2 linked regions of the Rhodovastum atsumiense genome follow. The protein of the gene in region 1 interacts with the protein of each later gene in a pairwise test. Links are inferred from orthologs where the notes say so. Each region holds a gene or a part of one and is shown on either strand. Other genes may lie near its edges. The genes, in order: NBY65_RS07555 and mrdA.

Region 1 (7,201 bases):
CGCGGATCGGAGGGGAAGGTCATCATCGTGCCTTCGCCGGTGTCACCGGTGATCTGCCAGTACTCGTTGGTCACCAGGGCGTCGCCACCGATGATGGTCGGGTTCAGGCCCTGCTGCTTGGCCTGGCGCATGATCAGGCCGGTCTCGGTGTGGTAGCCGCCGACATAGATCACGGTCACGCCGGCCTGCTTCAGGCGGCTGACCAGCGCCGAATAGTCCTTCTCGCCCGGCGTATACGGCGAGTACAGCGTCTCCTTCATCCCGGCGGCGTTCAGGGCCTTCCTGGTCTCGTCGGCCAGGCCTTTGCCGTAGGCTGAGTTGTCGTGCAGGATGGCGACCTTGCGGTCCTTGAATTCCCTGGCAATGAACTTGCCGGCCACCACGCCCTGCTGGTCATCGCGGCCGCAGGTGCGGAAGGTGTTCCAGCTGCCTTCATCGGTGTACTTGGGATTGGTCGAGGCCGGGGAGATCTGCAGGATGCCTTCCTCGGCATAGACCTTGCTGGCCGGGATCGAGCTGCCCGAACAGAAATGCCCGGCGACCAGCTTCACGCCCTTGGCGGCGAAGTCATTGGCGACCGACACCGCCTGCTTCGGGTCGCAGGCGTCGTCGCCCACTTCCAGCACCAGCTTCTGGCCGAGCACGCCGCCGCGCGCGTTGATGTCGGCGACCGCCTGCTCGGCGCCCGCCTTCAGCTGCGCCCCGAAGCTCGCGTAGTTGCCGGTGATCGGGCCCGCGGTCGCGATCCGGATGTCCGCCTTGGCCGGCGCCAGGGCGCCGAGCGCGAGCAGCGCCACGCCGGCGAACAAAGTCCTTCTGATCATGCTTCGTCCCTCGTTTTCTGGGTCTGCAGGAGTGCGTGTGCAGGTGTTTCGTATGCAGGAGTTCTGCCGCAGGGGTCGCGCGGCTGACATGCAGCCTATGCGCATCACCCGCAACGAGCAAAGCCCCGTCCTGACAGGCAACCGGCAAGAAAACGCAGCAAAACCCAGGCAACGCTGCGGCGACGCCCGCGCGGGCATCGCGGCGAAACGCCGGGGCCAGACGAAAAAACGTCACACTGCCGAAATATCGTGCAGCCATTGCCCGCCGGGGGTCCACTCCCCGGACGGGCATAGCCGAAGGCTATTGCGCCTGCGCGCTGGCCTCGCTGCGGGTCGCCCCCACGCGGGCGGCCAGGGCCGCGGCCATGAACTCGTCGAGCGCCCCGTCCAGCACGGCATCCGGGTTGCCCTTTTCCACCCCGGTGCGCAGGTCCTTCACCAACTGGTACGGCGCCAGCACATAGCTGCGGATCTGGTGGCCCCAGCCGATATCGGTCTTGGCGGCTTCCTGGGCGCTCGCCGCCGCCTCGCGCTTCTGCAGTTCCTGCTCGTACATCCGGGCGCGCAACATGCCCATGGCGGTGGCGCGGTTGCGGTGCTGGCTGCGGTCGGTCTGGCAGGCCACCACGATCCCGGTCGGGATATGGGTGATGCGGATCGCGCTTTCCGTCTTGTTGACGTGCTGCCCGCCCGCCCCGGAGGCGCGGAAGGTGTCGACCTTCAGGTCGGCCTCGTTGATCTCGATCTCGATATTGTCGTCCACCACCGGATAGACCCACACCGAGGCGAAGCTGGTCTGCCGTCGCGCCGCCGCGTCGAAGGGGCTGATGCGCACCAGCCGGTGCACCCCCGCCTCGGTCTTCAGCCAGCCATAGGCGTTCGGGCCGGAGACCTGCAACGTCGCCGACTTGATGCCGGCCTGCTCGCCTTCGCTCTCCTCCATCAACTGCACCTTGTAGCCGTGCTGTTCGGCCCAGCGGGTGTACATGCGCATGAGCATCTCGGCCCAATCCTGGGCCTCGGTGCCGCCGGCGCCGGAGTTGATCTCGACGTAGCAGTCGTTGCCGTCGGCCTCGCCGGAGAGCAGGCTCTCGATCTCGCGGTGCTTGGACTCCCCGGCCAGGGCCTTCAGGGTGGCGATGCCGTCGCCGACCATGGCCTCGTCGCCCTCGGCCTCGGCCAGGGCGATCAGCTCGATCGTGTCGGCGACCTCACGCTCCAGGCGCTGCACGCCCTCCACCTGGCTGGCCAGGCGGTTGCGTTCGCGCATCACCGCCTGGGCGGCGGCGGCGTCGTTCCAGAGATTCGGGTCCTCGGCGCGATGGTTCAGTTCCGCGAGGCGTGCGATGGCGACATCCCAGTCAAAGATGCCTCCTCAGCAGCGCCACGGACTGCTTGATCTGTTCGTTGAGGGCGTCGGATTCCGTGGACATCGTGTTTCCAGGAGCAACGGGGGAGCGGCGGCTAATACAGCCCGCCCAGGGCGCTGTCGACCCCGCCGGCGCTTGACGGCGCCGGCGCGGCGATGTCGGCGCCCGGCCCTTCGGCCTGCGGAATCCCGCCGCCGCCGACCGGACCCGAGGCACCCGGCACCTGGTCGGGCTTGAAGGCGTCGGTCACGGTGCCCCAGCCGGAATCCCAGGCGACCAGGGCGACGCCGGGCGGCGGCACGAAGGCCAGCTTCGGCCGCCCCTTGAGCGCCACAGCCATGTAATCGTGCCAGATCGGCGCCGCCAGCGCGCCGCCGGTCTCGTTGTTGCCGAGCGAAGTCGGGGTGTCGAAGCCGATCCAGACCACGGTGACCAGGTCGGGCGTGAAGCCGCCGAACCAGGCGTCCTGGAAGTCCTGACTGGTGCCGGTCTTGCCGGCGATGGCGCGATCGAGCCCCTTGGCGGCGGCGCCGCCGGTGCCCCGGCTCACCACCCCCTGCATCATCATGACGAGCTGGAAGGTCGAGGCGGGATCGACCACCTGACGCCGGTCATCGGCCAGCACCGGCAGGTGCAGGGGATCCTCGCAGCCGTGGCAACTGCGCGCCCCGGCCCGCCAGATCACGTGGCCGTCGCGGTCCTGCACGCTGTCGATCAGCGTCGGCACCACCTCGCGCCCGCCCATGGCCAGCCCCGCATAGGCGCCGGCCTCGCGCAGCACCGTGGTTTCCACCGCGCCGAGCGCCGCCGGCAGCACCCGCGGCATGTTGTCGAACAGGCGGAAGCCGATCGCGGTCTGCGCCACCGCGTCCATGCCCACCTGGTTGGCCACCCGCACTGTGACCAGGTTGAGCGACTTCTCCAGCGCGATGCGCAACGGCACCGCGCCGAGGAAGTCCATCTCGTAGTTGTTGGGCCGCCACTTCCCCGCCGCCCCCTGGTCGAGCACGAAGGGCGCGTCGAGGAAGCGCTGCGACGGGGAAATCCCGTTCGCCAGCGCGGTCAGGTAGACGAAGGGCTTGAAGCTCGACCCGGGCTGCCGGCTGGCCTGGGTGGCGCGGTTGAACTGCGACATCTCGAAGCTCCAGCCCCCGGAGAGCGCCAGCACCCGGCCGGTGGACGGCTCGATCGAGACCAGCGCCCCCTGCACCAGCGGGATCTGCCGCAGCAGCAGCCGCTCCGGCCGGCCGGCATTGCGCCCCTGCCCTGCCGTCGCCGGCGCGAGCTCGGCCATCACCACGTCGCCCGGCTTCACCACGTCGGCGATGCGCCGCGGCGTCGGGCCGAGCTGCAGGTTGGGCGGCGGCACCAGCGCCCCGGGCGGCAGATGCGCGACCCGGGCCCAGCCGAGATCGGCCATCTGCATCGGCAGCACCCGCGGCACCGCCCCCGCGGCCCGGTCGACGAAACCCAGCTTCGCCTCGGTGTCCGAGGCTTCCAGCACCACCGCGAGCTTCCAGTCCGGCAGCATGCCGGGCGGACGCTGCACCTGGCCGAGCTGGCCTTCCCAGCCGGTGCGCAGCGCCGGCCCCGCCGGCAGCCGTGCCACCGGGCCGCGCCAGCCGCCGCGGCGACGGTCGTAACGCATCAACCCCTCGCGCAGCGCGGTGTCGGCCGCGGCCTGCAGCACCGGATCGAGCGAGGTGCGCACCACCAGCCCGCCCTGCGTGGTCTGGTCGGCGCCGAAACGGTCGATCAGCCGCCGGCGCACCTCCTCGGCGAAGTAATCTGCCCCGGCCACCATGTCCGGACGCCGGTACTGCGCCGGCGCGATCGGCTGCGCCTTCGCCGCCGCCGCCTGCTCGGCGGTGATCACCCGGTCCTCGGCCATGCGGTCGAGCACCCAGTCACGCCGCGCCTTGGCCGCGTCGGGGAAGCGGAACGGGTTGTAGTTGTTCGGCGCCTTGGGCAACGCCGCCAGGAACGCCGCTTCCTGCACGGTCAGCTCGTCGAGCGGCTTGTTGAAGTAGCTCTGCGCCGCCGCGGCGACGCCGTAGGACTGCAGGCCGAGATAGATCTCGTTCAGATACAGCTCGAGGATGCGCTCCTTGCTCAGCGACTGGTCGAGCCGGATCGCCAGGATCGCCTCGCGCGCCTTGCGCGCGAGCGAGACCTCGCTGCTGCCGAGCAGCATGTTCTTGGCGACCTGCTGGGTGATGGTGGAGGCACCGATCGGGCGCCGTCCCTGGCGGTAGGTCATCAGGTCGGTGACCGCGGCCCGCGCGATCGCGATCGGGTCGACGCCGCCATGGAGGAAGAAATTCTGGTCCTCGGCCGAGACGAAGGCCCGCTTCACGATCTCGGGGATGGCGGTGTAGGGCACGAAGATGCGCCGCTCCACCGCGAGTTCCGAGAGCAGACGGGAATCACCGGCATAGATGCGGCTCATCATGCGCGGCTGGTAGTTGCGCAGGCCGGTCACGTCCGGCAGGTCGGCGGCAAAGCGCTGATAGGCGATGAACCCCGCCAGCACCGCGCCCGCCACGCCAAGCGTGAGCAGCCCCGCGAACAGGCCCATGATCCGCCCGATCCAGGCCAGGGCGCCCCGCGGCTTGCCCTTGCCCTTTCCCTTCCCCTGGCGCGGCGGCTGCGAGGGGGGAGGCTGCGGCGTGGGAGCCGGTGGCACGAGCCTTGCACCCGCGGTCAGCTTGTCGGTCATTGTGGTTCGTCACACCTGTCTGGCTCCGCGCCACTGGCCGGCGCGGCGGCGGTCATCCGGCCATGCGCCCGCCTTGCGGCGGTCCGGCCGGCGCCCCGTTGAAATAGGCATCCACGGCACGTTTCATAGCAGCCGCGATGCGTGCGCGGTACTGGGGACGACGCAGGGCCGCCTCGTCCTCACGATTTGACATGAACCCCATTTCCACGAGCACGCTGGGGATATCCGCCGCCTTCAGCACGACGAAGCCGGCATGCCGGGCGGGATTCTGCAGCAGGCGAAGGTCGCCCTGCAGCGCGGACACCACGCCACGCTGCATGCGCGCCGATCCGGCCCGGGTCTCCTGGCGCACCAGGCTGGCCAGGATGCGCGCGACGTCGGGGGGAGCGTTGCGGAAAGCCGGGCCGCCGAAGCGGTCGGCCGCGTTTTCCCGGGTCGCGAGGGCGGCGCTCTGCGCGTCCGAGGCGGTATCGGCCAGGGTGTAGACGCTGGCGCCGCGCACCCCATGGTCGCCCACCGCGTCCGCATGCATCGAGACGAACAGGCCGGCGCCACGGCGCTGGGCGATCGCCACCCGCTCCTCAAGCGGAATGAACACGTCGCCCGTGCGGGTCAGCTCCACCCGGTAGCGGCCCGAGGCGAGCAACTGGCGGCGCAATTCCAGCGCCGCGGCCAGGGCGATGTGCTTTTCATAGGTGCCGGAAACGCCGGTGGCCCCCGGATCCTTGCCGCCATGGCCGGGATCGAGCAGCACCAGGGGCGGCGACAGCGTCCGCGGGGGCTGGCTCCGTGGAGGCAGGGGGGCGGAGCGCGGCAGCGCCAGGGTGGGCGCCCCGCCGAGCGCGGACCCCGGCCGGGGCGCGGCAAGCGCGTGCGCGGCCGGCAGCAGGAAGCTGGCGGCCACACCGGAACCGAGCAGGAATCGGCGGGTGATCACGGGCTGAACTTCCGATGGAAGCGAGTATCTACTGCAGGTCTAACATGACCGTTCGATAACCGCAGCTTGCACATTGATGACGGCAGATTCATGTCGCGGAAATGGCATTGCCGCCATGGCTCTCCACGCTTTGCTTGCGATATGCCGGCGTTTGCTTCATCGTCTGGGCTCGCTCCGGCGCCGCGCCGGGGGGCGGCATGCCCTCCGGGTTACGATCGGGGCTGCCTCGCCCCGTGGCCCATTGGCCGAGCAAAGGGGCACGACGGCAGCCGGATCCGTGTCGCCGCCCGTGCCGCCCCCAGAAATCCAGCCTCGTTGGACGGTCTGGGGCGACGCCCAGGTCTTTGCGCCGGCAAGATGCTCGCTATCTGCATCAGCAGGCCGCGCGGCGGGGCGAAGGGGACCGACGGACGACGGTCGACGAGCACAGAACAACCGGGGCAGCGCGCCGTCTGGCGCGCACGGCCCGCAGACACAGGGTTTTCATGACCGCCTTCCCGCCGCTTCACCCTGAGAGGATTGCCGCCGCAAGCGGTTATCCTGCCTGCCATGCGCGCGTCGCGCGCGCAGCGGCGCCAGGGATGACGCGCGGCCGGCCGGTCAGTGCGCCCCTGCTTTCCTCCGTCCTGCCTGGTCTGCGGTCCTGCCCCCTCCCGCCCTCACTTGATTCCCGCCCCGATCGGCGCGCAACCGCGCCCGGGGCGGCGCACCGGAGCCCTGGACCGAATGACGAAACGCATGCTGATCGACGCCAGCCACGCGGAAGAAACCCGCGTGGTGGTACTGGACGGTAGCCGCCTCGAAGATTTCGACGTCGAGACATCGACCAAGAAGCAACTGAAGGGAAATATCTATCTGGCCAAGGTGGTCCGCGTGGAGCCGAGCCTCCAGGCGGCTTTCGTGGAATACGGCGGCGGCCGCCACGGCTTCCTGGCCTTCAGCGAGATCCACCCCGACTATTACCAGATCCCGATCGCCGACCGCGAACGCCTGCTCGCCATGCAGGCCGAGGAAGCCCGCGACGAGGATGAGGACGAGGAGCCCGCTGCCCCCCCGCCCCCTCGCCGGCGCGGCGAACAGGATGATGCACCGCTCGCGGCCGCCCCGGCCGTGACGCCGGAGCCCCTGTCGGAGGAAGCGGCCCAGGCGACGGAAGCCCCCGCCCCCACCGAGCCCGCGCCGGTGGAGCCGCCCGAGGCGTCCGAAGCGACGGCAACTGCCGAACCGGCCGCGGAGCCCGCGCCGGAGGCACGGGTTGAAGCCCCCGAGGCCACGGCCCTTCCCGCGGCCGAGCCTGCGGCTGCGCCCGTGGAGCCCGAACCGGCGCAGCCCGCATCCGACGACAACGGCA
Region 2 (6,931 bases), 160 kb from region 1 along the record:
TAACCTGCTGATCGGCGAGAGCACCGCCGAGCGGATCAAGATCGACATCGGCGCCGCCTCCCTGCCGTACGAGGACGAGGAAGGCCCGTACCGCGAGGTGCGCGGCCGCGACCTGATGAACGGCGTGCCGCGCGAGGTGGTGGTCAGCCAGCATGCGATCGCCGAGAGCATGGCCGAGCCGGTCAACCAGATCGTCGAGGCGGTGAAGGTGGCGCTGGAGAACACCCCGCCCGAGCTGGCCGCCGACATCGTCGACAAGGGCATCGTGCTGACCGGTGGCGGCGCCCTGCTCAACCGGCTGGACCAGGTGCTGCGCGACTCTACCGGCCTGCCGGTGATGGTGGCCGAGAACCCGCTGCAATGCGTCGCCCTCGGCACCGGCCGCGCGCTCGAGGAAACCAAGCGCCTGCGCAACGTCCTGACGTCGATGTACTGATCGCACCGCCCGTCGCACGCATCCGGGCGGCGATGCCGCTCTCTCCGGGGAGAGGCCGGCCGCCGGTGGTGCCTGCACGGGAATGGTTGACAGTCTCCACTGGTCCTTCATGCATGGGTGGCATCCGGTGTGGCTCCTGCCCTAGTTTGGGGCCGGTCACCGTGGAAGCTGGCAGGATGCAGCCTTGATCCGGCTCTCGATCCCCGTGCGGCAGGCGCTTTCGAAGCTGACCCTGCCGGTGCTGATCGCGGCGGCGTTCGGCCTGATGCTGCTGGGCAAAGCGGATACCGTGATGGCCGAGCGCCTGCGCACGATGCTGGCCGACGCGCTGGTGCCGATCTGGGGCGTGCTGGCCGAGCCGGTCAGCCGCGTGCGTGACGCCGCCGAGGACGCACGGCACCTGCTGACCCTGGTGCGCGATAACGCCCGGTTGCGCGAGGAAAACGAACAACTGCGCAAATGGCAGGCGATCGCGCTGGCCCTGGACGCCGAGAACGCGACGCTGAAGGCCAACCTGCACTGGATCCCCGATCCCGCGCCCAGTTTCGTCACCGCGCGCGTGGTGGCCGATGCTGGGGGGGTCTATGCCCGTGCGGTGCTGCTCTCGACCGGGCCGAAACATGGCATCACCAAGGGGCAAATCGCCCTGGATGACCGCGGCCTGGTCGGACGCGTCACCGAGGCCGGCACCCGCAGCGTCCGCGTACTGCTGATCACCGACATGAACAGCCGCGTCCCCGTGACCCTGGAAAGCAGCCGCAGCCGCGCCATGCTGGCCGGCACCAACGGCCCACGGCCCCGCCTGATGTACTGGCCCGAGAACACCCCCCCGGTGGAGGGCGAGCGCGTGGTCACCAGCGCCGAGGCCGGCGCCTTCCCCGCCGGCCTGCCGGTGGGCATCGTCCGCCTCAGCGCCCAGGGCGTGCCCGAAGTCGAGCCCGCGGCCCGGCTCGAGCGGCTGGAGATCGTGCGCCTGTTCGACTACGATCTGCATGGGGTACTGCCGCCCGAAGTGGTCGCCCCCCGCGCGGCCGAGCGAAAGCGCTGAAGCGATGGACCGCGAGCCTGGCATCCGCCCGCGCCAGAGTCTCGGCCGACGGCTCGACGTGGTGGCCCGCCGCAGCTTCCCGGTGGCGACAACCGCACTGCTGCTGCTGCTGACCGCAGGGCCACTCGAATTGCCCGCCCAGGCCCAGTTGCAATGCGCCATGGTGCTCGGCTGCGTGTTCTTCTGGTCGCTGTTCCGCCCCGCCTCGATGCCCCCTGCTTCGGTGTTCGCACTGGGATTGCTTGCCGACCTGCTTGGCTTCGCGCCGGTCGGTGTTTCCGTGCTGACCTTGCTGATCACCCATGGCATCGCCTTCCATTCCCGCCGGGTGCTGGCACGTCAGGGATTCCTGCTGGTGTGGATGGCCTTCCTGGGCATCGCCGCCGGTGCGGCTGCCTTGCAATGGGGACTTATCTCGCTGCTGACCTTCCGCCTGCTGCCGGTGGGGCCGGCCATCTTCCAGGCCATCCTGTCGGCCGGGCTGTACCCGCCCCTGGCGGTGCTGCTGACCCGGTCCCACGTTACCCTTGCGGAACCGGCGCGAGCGTGAACGTTTCCTTCCAAGGAAGGAAGGCCAGGGCGCTGCCCTGGACCTGCCAAGGGCCACAAGGCCCTTGGATCCCATTCTCGCTGCGCGGCACAACGAGGCGATCATGAGGCGCGAGGCACAGCGGACGGGAGTGTTTACCCGACGGGCCCTGCTGGTGGCGACGGGGCAGGTGGGGGTGCTGGGGCTGCTGGGGGCCAAGCTGTACCAGGTCCAGGTCGTCGAGGGCGCCCGCTACGCCACGCTCGCCGAAAGCAACCGGATCAGCGCACGCCTGGTGGCGGCCCCACGGGGACGGGTGCTGGACCGTTTCGGCGTCGTTGCGGCTGGCAACGAGCTGAACTGGCGGGCCTTGCTGGTGGCGGAGCAGACCGAGGACGTCTCCGCCACGCTCGACAATTTCTCCCGCATCGTGCCGCTGGCCGATCACGAACGGGCCCGCATCGAACGCGAGATGCGCCGGCACCGCCGCTTCGTGCCGATCTCGGTGCGCGAGTTCCTCTCCTGGGAAGAAATGGCGCGCATCGAGGTGAATGCGCCCGACCTGCCCGGCATCCTGGTCGATGTCGGCACCACGCGGATGTATCCGTTCGGCCCGACGCTTGCGCATGTCATCGGCTATGTCGCCCCGCCCAACGAGAACGATGTCGCCGATGATCCGATGCTGTCGCTGCCGGGCCTGCGCATCGGCCGCGCCGGCATCGAGAAATGGCACGACAAGCCCCTGCGCGGGCGGGCCGGGGCGGTGCAGCTCGAGGTCAACGCAGTCGGCCGGGTGATCCGCGAACTCGACCGGCAGGAAGGCGTGAAGGGCCAGGATATCGGCCTGAGCATCGATACCGAACTGCAGAAGGCGGTGCTGGAACGGCTCGGCGACGAGAGCGCCAGCGCCGTGGTGATGGATTGCCGCACCGGCGAGGTGCTGGCGATGGCGACCAATCCCTCGTTCGATCCGACCCTGTTCAATTCGGGCGTGTCGCAGGCGCAATGGGCGGAATGGACGCGCAATCGCCGGGCGCCGCTGATCAACAAGGCGGTCGCCGGCCTCTATGCGCCGGGCTCCACCTTCAAGATGGTGGTGGCGCTGGCGGGGCTGGAAGCGAAGGTGATCTCCCCCACCGACCGCATCAATTGCCCCGGGCACCTGGATCTCGGCGACACCCGCTTCCACTGCTGGCGCAAGGGCGGCCATGGGCTGCTCGACGTGCGCAGCGCGATCAAGCATTCCTGCGACGTCTTCTTCTACGAAGTGGCGCGGCGCGTCGGCATCGACCGCATCGCCGCGATGGCGAATCGTTTCGGCCTGGGCGTGAAGCTGCCGATCGAACTGCCGGGCGCGCGCCAGGGCCTGGTGCCGACCCGCGCCTGGCGCATCGGCCAGGGCCATCCGTGGAATCTCGGCGACACCATCGTGCATGGCATCGGCCAGGGGTTCCTGCAGCTGACGCCGCTGTCGCTCGCGGTGATGACCTCGCGCATCGCCACCGGCCGGGCGGTGCAGCCGCACCTGACCCGCAGCATCGGCGGCGTGCTGCAGGCCGGCGCGCGGCCCGAGGACTGGCCGCTGCTCGGCATCGCCGACCGTGACCTTGGGATCGTGCGCGACGGCATGTGGCAGGTGGTCAATGACGGCGGTGGCACCGCGACGGTGGCGCGGCTCGCGATCCCGGGCGTGCAGCTCGCCGGCAAGACCGGCTCGACGCAGGTGCGCCGGGTCTCACGCGAACAGCGCGAGAAGGGCTTCAAGTCGGAGACGCTCGCCTGGGAATTCCGGCCGCATGCGCTGTTCGTGGCCTATGCCCCGTATGACGCGCCGCGCTACGCGATGGCGATCGTGGTCGAGCACGGCAATGCCGGGGCCGCGGCGGCGGCGCCGGTGGCGCGCGACATCATGACCGTGGCGCTGACGCGCGACCCGCTGGGACGGCGCGATCCGTCGCAGCGCATGGCCGACATGCCCCCGAAGGAGCCGGGGCGGTGAGCGTGTTCGAGCGGCGGCTGATCCGCGAGACCTCGTTCGGACTGACCGGCAAGCTGTGGCGCATTCCCTGGCTCTATGTGCTGCTGCTCTGCACGCTCGCCGGGGTCGGCTATGTCGCGCTCTATTCGGCCGCGGGCGGATCGTCCGAGCCCTATGCCGCGAAGCACATCCTGCGCTTCGCCTTCGGGCTGGGGCTGATGCTGTCGATCGCGCTGGTGGATATCCGCTTCATCGCCCGGCTGTCCTGGCTCGCCTATGCCGGCGGCGTCCTGCTGCTGGTGCTGGTGCTGCACATGGGCCATGTCGGCAAGGGGGCGCAGCGCTGGATCGAGATCGGCGGGATGCAGTGGCAGCCCTCGGAACTGATGAAGATCGCGCTGGTGATGGCGCTGGCTTCCTGGTTCCACAAGGCATCCTGGGAACGGATGGGCAATCCGCTGTTCCTGATCCCGCCGGCGATCGCGCTGGCGGTGCCGGTGGTGCTGATCCTCAAGGAACCGAATCTCGGCACCGCGGTGATCACCGCCGTGGTCGGAGGGACGGTGTTCCTGGGGGCGGGGCTGCGCTGGTGGAAAGTGGGGCTGGGCGTGGCCGGCGTCGCGGCGGCCGCGCCGATCGCCTACAACCACCTGCACGACTACCAGCGCGCCCGCATCACCACCTTCCTCAATCCCGAGAACGATCCGCTCGGCGCCGGCTACAACATCATCCAGAGCAAGATCGCGCTCGGCTCGGGGGGGATGTGGGGAAAGGGCTACCTGCAGGGCACGCAGGGCCACCTGAACTTCCTGCCGGAGAAGCAGACCGACTTCATCTTCACCATGATCGCCGAGGAATTCGGGCTGGTGGGCGGGGTCGCGGTGCTGGTGCTGCTCGGGCTGATCATCCTGGGCGGGATGGCGATGGCGCTGCGTTGCCGCCACCAGTACGGGCGATTGGTGGCACTTGGCATCAGCATGAATTTCTTCATGTACGTGTTCGTGAACATCGCCATGGTGATGGGCGCGATCCCGGTGGGCGGGGTGCCGCTGCCGCTGGTCTCGCATGGCGGTTCGGCAATGATCACGGTGATGGCGGGATTCGGGCTGCTGCTGTCGGTGCACGTGCACCGCGACGTCGAATTCGGCGAGGGGCGGGACGAGGTGTAGCGTGCTGCCCGTCCCTCGCCATCCGCCTTATTGCGCTTTTGCCCAGGCGTCGTAGCGGGCGCGCGTCTCCGCATTCGGCGGATAGAGCCCCGGCAGCGGGACACCTTTTTCGACCTCGGACATGATCCAGCCTTCCAGCCGTTCCTGCTCGACCGCGGCCGCCACCACCTGATCGAGCAGCGCCTGCGGGATCACCACCGCGCCGTCCTGGTCCACTACCACCACGTCGTCGGGAAACACGGCGACCCCGCCACAGCCGATCGGTTGCTGCCAGTCGACGAAGGTCAGGCCGGCGACGGAAGGCGGGGCGGCGGCGCCGCGGCACCAGACCGGCAACCCTGTCCCGAGCACGCCCGCGACGTCGCGCACCACGCCGTCGGTGACCAGTGCTGCGATGCCGCGCTTGGCCATGCGCGCGCACAGGATGTCGCCGAAGATGCCGGCATCGGTGATGCCCATGGCATCCACCACGGCGATGCAGCCTGGCGGCATGGCCTCGATCGCGCCGCGGGTGGATTTCGGCGAGGACCATGATTCCGGCGTGGCCAGGTCTTCCCGCGCCGGGACGAAGCGCAGCGTGAAGGCGCGCCCGACCAGCCGGGGCTGGCCGGGCCGCAGCGGAGCCGGGCCGCGCATCCACACGTTGCGCAGCCCCTTCTTCAGCAGCACGGTGGTGAGGGTGGCGGTGGAGACACCGGCGAGCGCCGCTTCGGTCCTGGCATCCAGCGTCATGGCGGTTTCCTTCTGGGGCGAGTCACGTCAGCTTCGCCCAACCGACCGGAGCTGTCGAATGCGCATGGCGATGGGCACCCTGTCTGCGACGATGCCGGACTGGTCGCCTCGTTGCTTTCGCCCGATGCCGCGATTGCGCTACATCGCGCCGGCGGTCAGCGGAAACGGCGCGAAGGAGGAATGATGGACTCGACGGAATTGGCGAAGGACGGCATCGAGCATGCCCATGGCGGCGGGCATGCCCATGGCGACAGCGGCGCCCGCCGCGTGGCCGTGCTGATCGCGGTGCTCGCGGCCATGCTGGCGATCGCCGAGATGGGCGAGAAGGGCTCGCAGAATGCCTATCTGACGCATCACATCCAGGCCGCCGACAACTGGGCGTTCTTCCAGGCCAAGAACATCCGCGCCACGGTCCAGCGCGCGGCCGCCGAGGTCATGGACAGCCTGCCCAATGCCGATGACACCGTGCACAAGCGGGCCGAGGCGGCGCGCACGGAGGCGGCGCGGCTGCGGGATGATCCGGTGGCCGGTGACGGCAGCAAGCAGATCGCCGAGAAGGCAAAGGCCGAGGAGCATCAGCGCGAGGTTGCCTTCCACCGCTACCATCTGTTCGAGCTGGTGGTCGGGGCGCTGCAGATCGCGATCGTGCTGGCCTCGGTCTCGGTGGTCACGCGGGTGATGCCGCTGGCCTGGAGCGCCGGCGCCATCGGCGGCGTGGCCGGGCTGTTCGGCCTCGCGGTCGCCGCCGGGCTGGTTTAGCGGACCCGTCCTGTCCGTGGCTGCGGCGGAACGGCCCGCCGCAGCCACGGCATCAGGATTCGCATTCGGCGATGTCGGCGAGGCGCTCGCGGTCGAGCAGCTTCACCACGTTCGCCCCGGCCAGCTCGATCAGGTCCTCGCGCCGGAACATGCTGAAGGTGCGGCTGGTGGTCTCGATGGTCATGCCGAGATAGTCGGCGATGTCGAGGCGGCTCATCGGCAGGCGGATCATGTCGTCCTTGCCGGCCCGCCAGATCAGGAAGGTCGCCAGCCGCTCGCG

What was found.
Region 2: the proteins of NBY65_RS07555 (region 1) and mrdA interact in binary tests that used the Escherichia coli proteins (3 or more experiments, as listed by UniProt). The link is inferred for Rhodovastum atsumiense from one-to-one orthologs.

Annotation. Positions count from the first base shown.
Region 1 is NZ_OW485601.1:1,695,939-1,703,139, forward strand. Bases 2,089-5,309 are described here. They hold NBY65_RS07555 (penicillin-binding protein 1A), read right to left. Parts: upstream 4,914-5,309; coding sequence 2,289-4,913; downstream 2,089-2,288. Other genes in these bases: NBY65_RS07560 (N-acetylmuramoyl-L-alanine amidase family protein), read right to left, coding at 4,966-5,309. In the rest of the region: NBY65_RS07545 (branched-chain amino acid ABC transporter substrate-binding protein), read right to left, coding at 1-824; more of NBY65_RS07560, read right to left, coding at 5,310-5,850; NBY65_RS07565 (Rne/Rng family ribonuclease), read left to right, coding at 6,577-7,201. UniProt on the Escherichia coli protein: Cell wall formation. Synthesis of cross-linked peptidoglycan from the lipid intermediates.
Region 2 is NZ_OW485601.1:1,536,816-1,543,746, reverse strand. Bases 1,624-4,574 are described here. They hold mrdA (penicillin-binding protein 2), read left to right. Parts: upstream 1,624-2,137; coding sequence 2,138-4,012; downstream 4,013-4,574. Other genes in these bases: rodA (rod shape-determining protein RodA), read left to right, coding at 4,009-4,574; NBY65_RS06870 (rod shape-determining protein MreD), read left to right, coding at 1,624-2,034. Outside these bases: NBY65_RS06880 (rod shape-determining protein), read left to right, coding at 1-436; rod shape-determining protein MreC, read left to right, coding at 621-1,484; more of NBY65_RS06870, read left to right, coding at 1,489-1,623; more of rodA, read left to right, coding at 4,575-5,160; NBY65_RS06855 (ribonuclease activity regulator RraA), read right to left, coding at 5,188-5,892; NBY65_RS06850 (DUF4337 domain-containing protein), read left to right, coding at 6,076-6,651; NBY65_RS06845 (helix-turn-helix domain-containing protein), read right to left, coding at 6,704-6,931. UniProt on the Escherichia coli protein: Catalyzes cross-linking of the peptidoglycan cell wall. Responsible for the determination of the rod shape of the cell. Is probably required for lateral peptidoglycan synthesis and maintenance of the correct diameter during lateral and centripetal growth.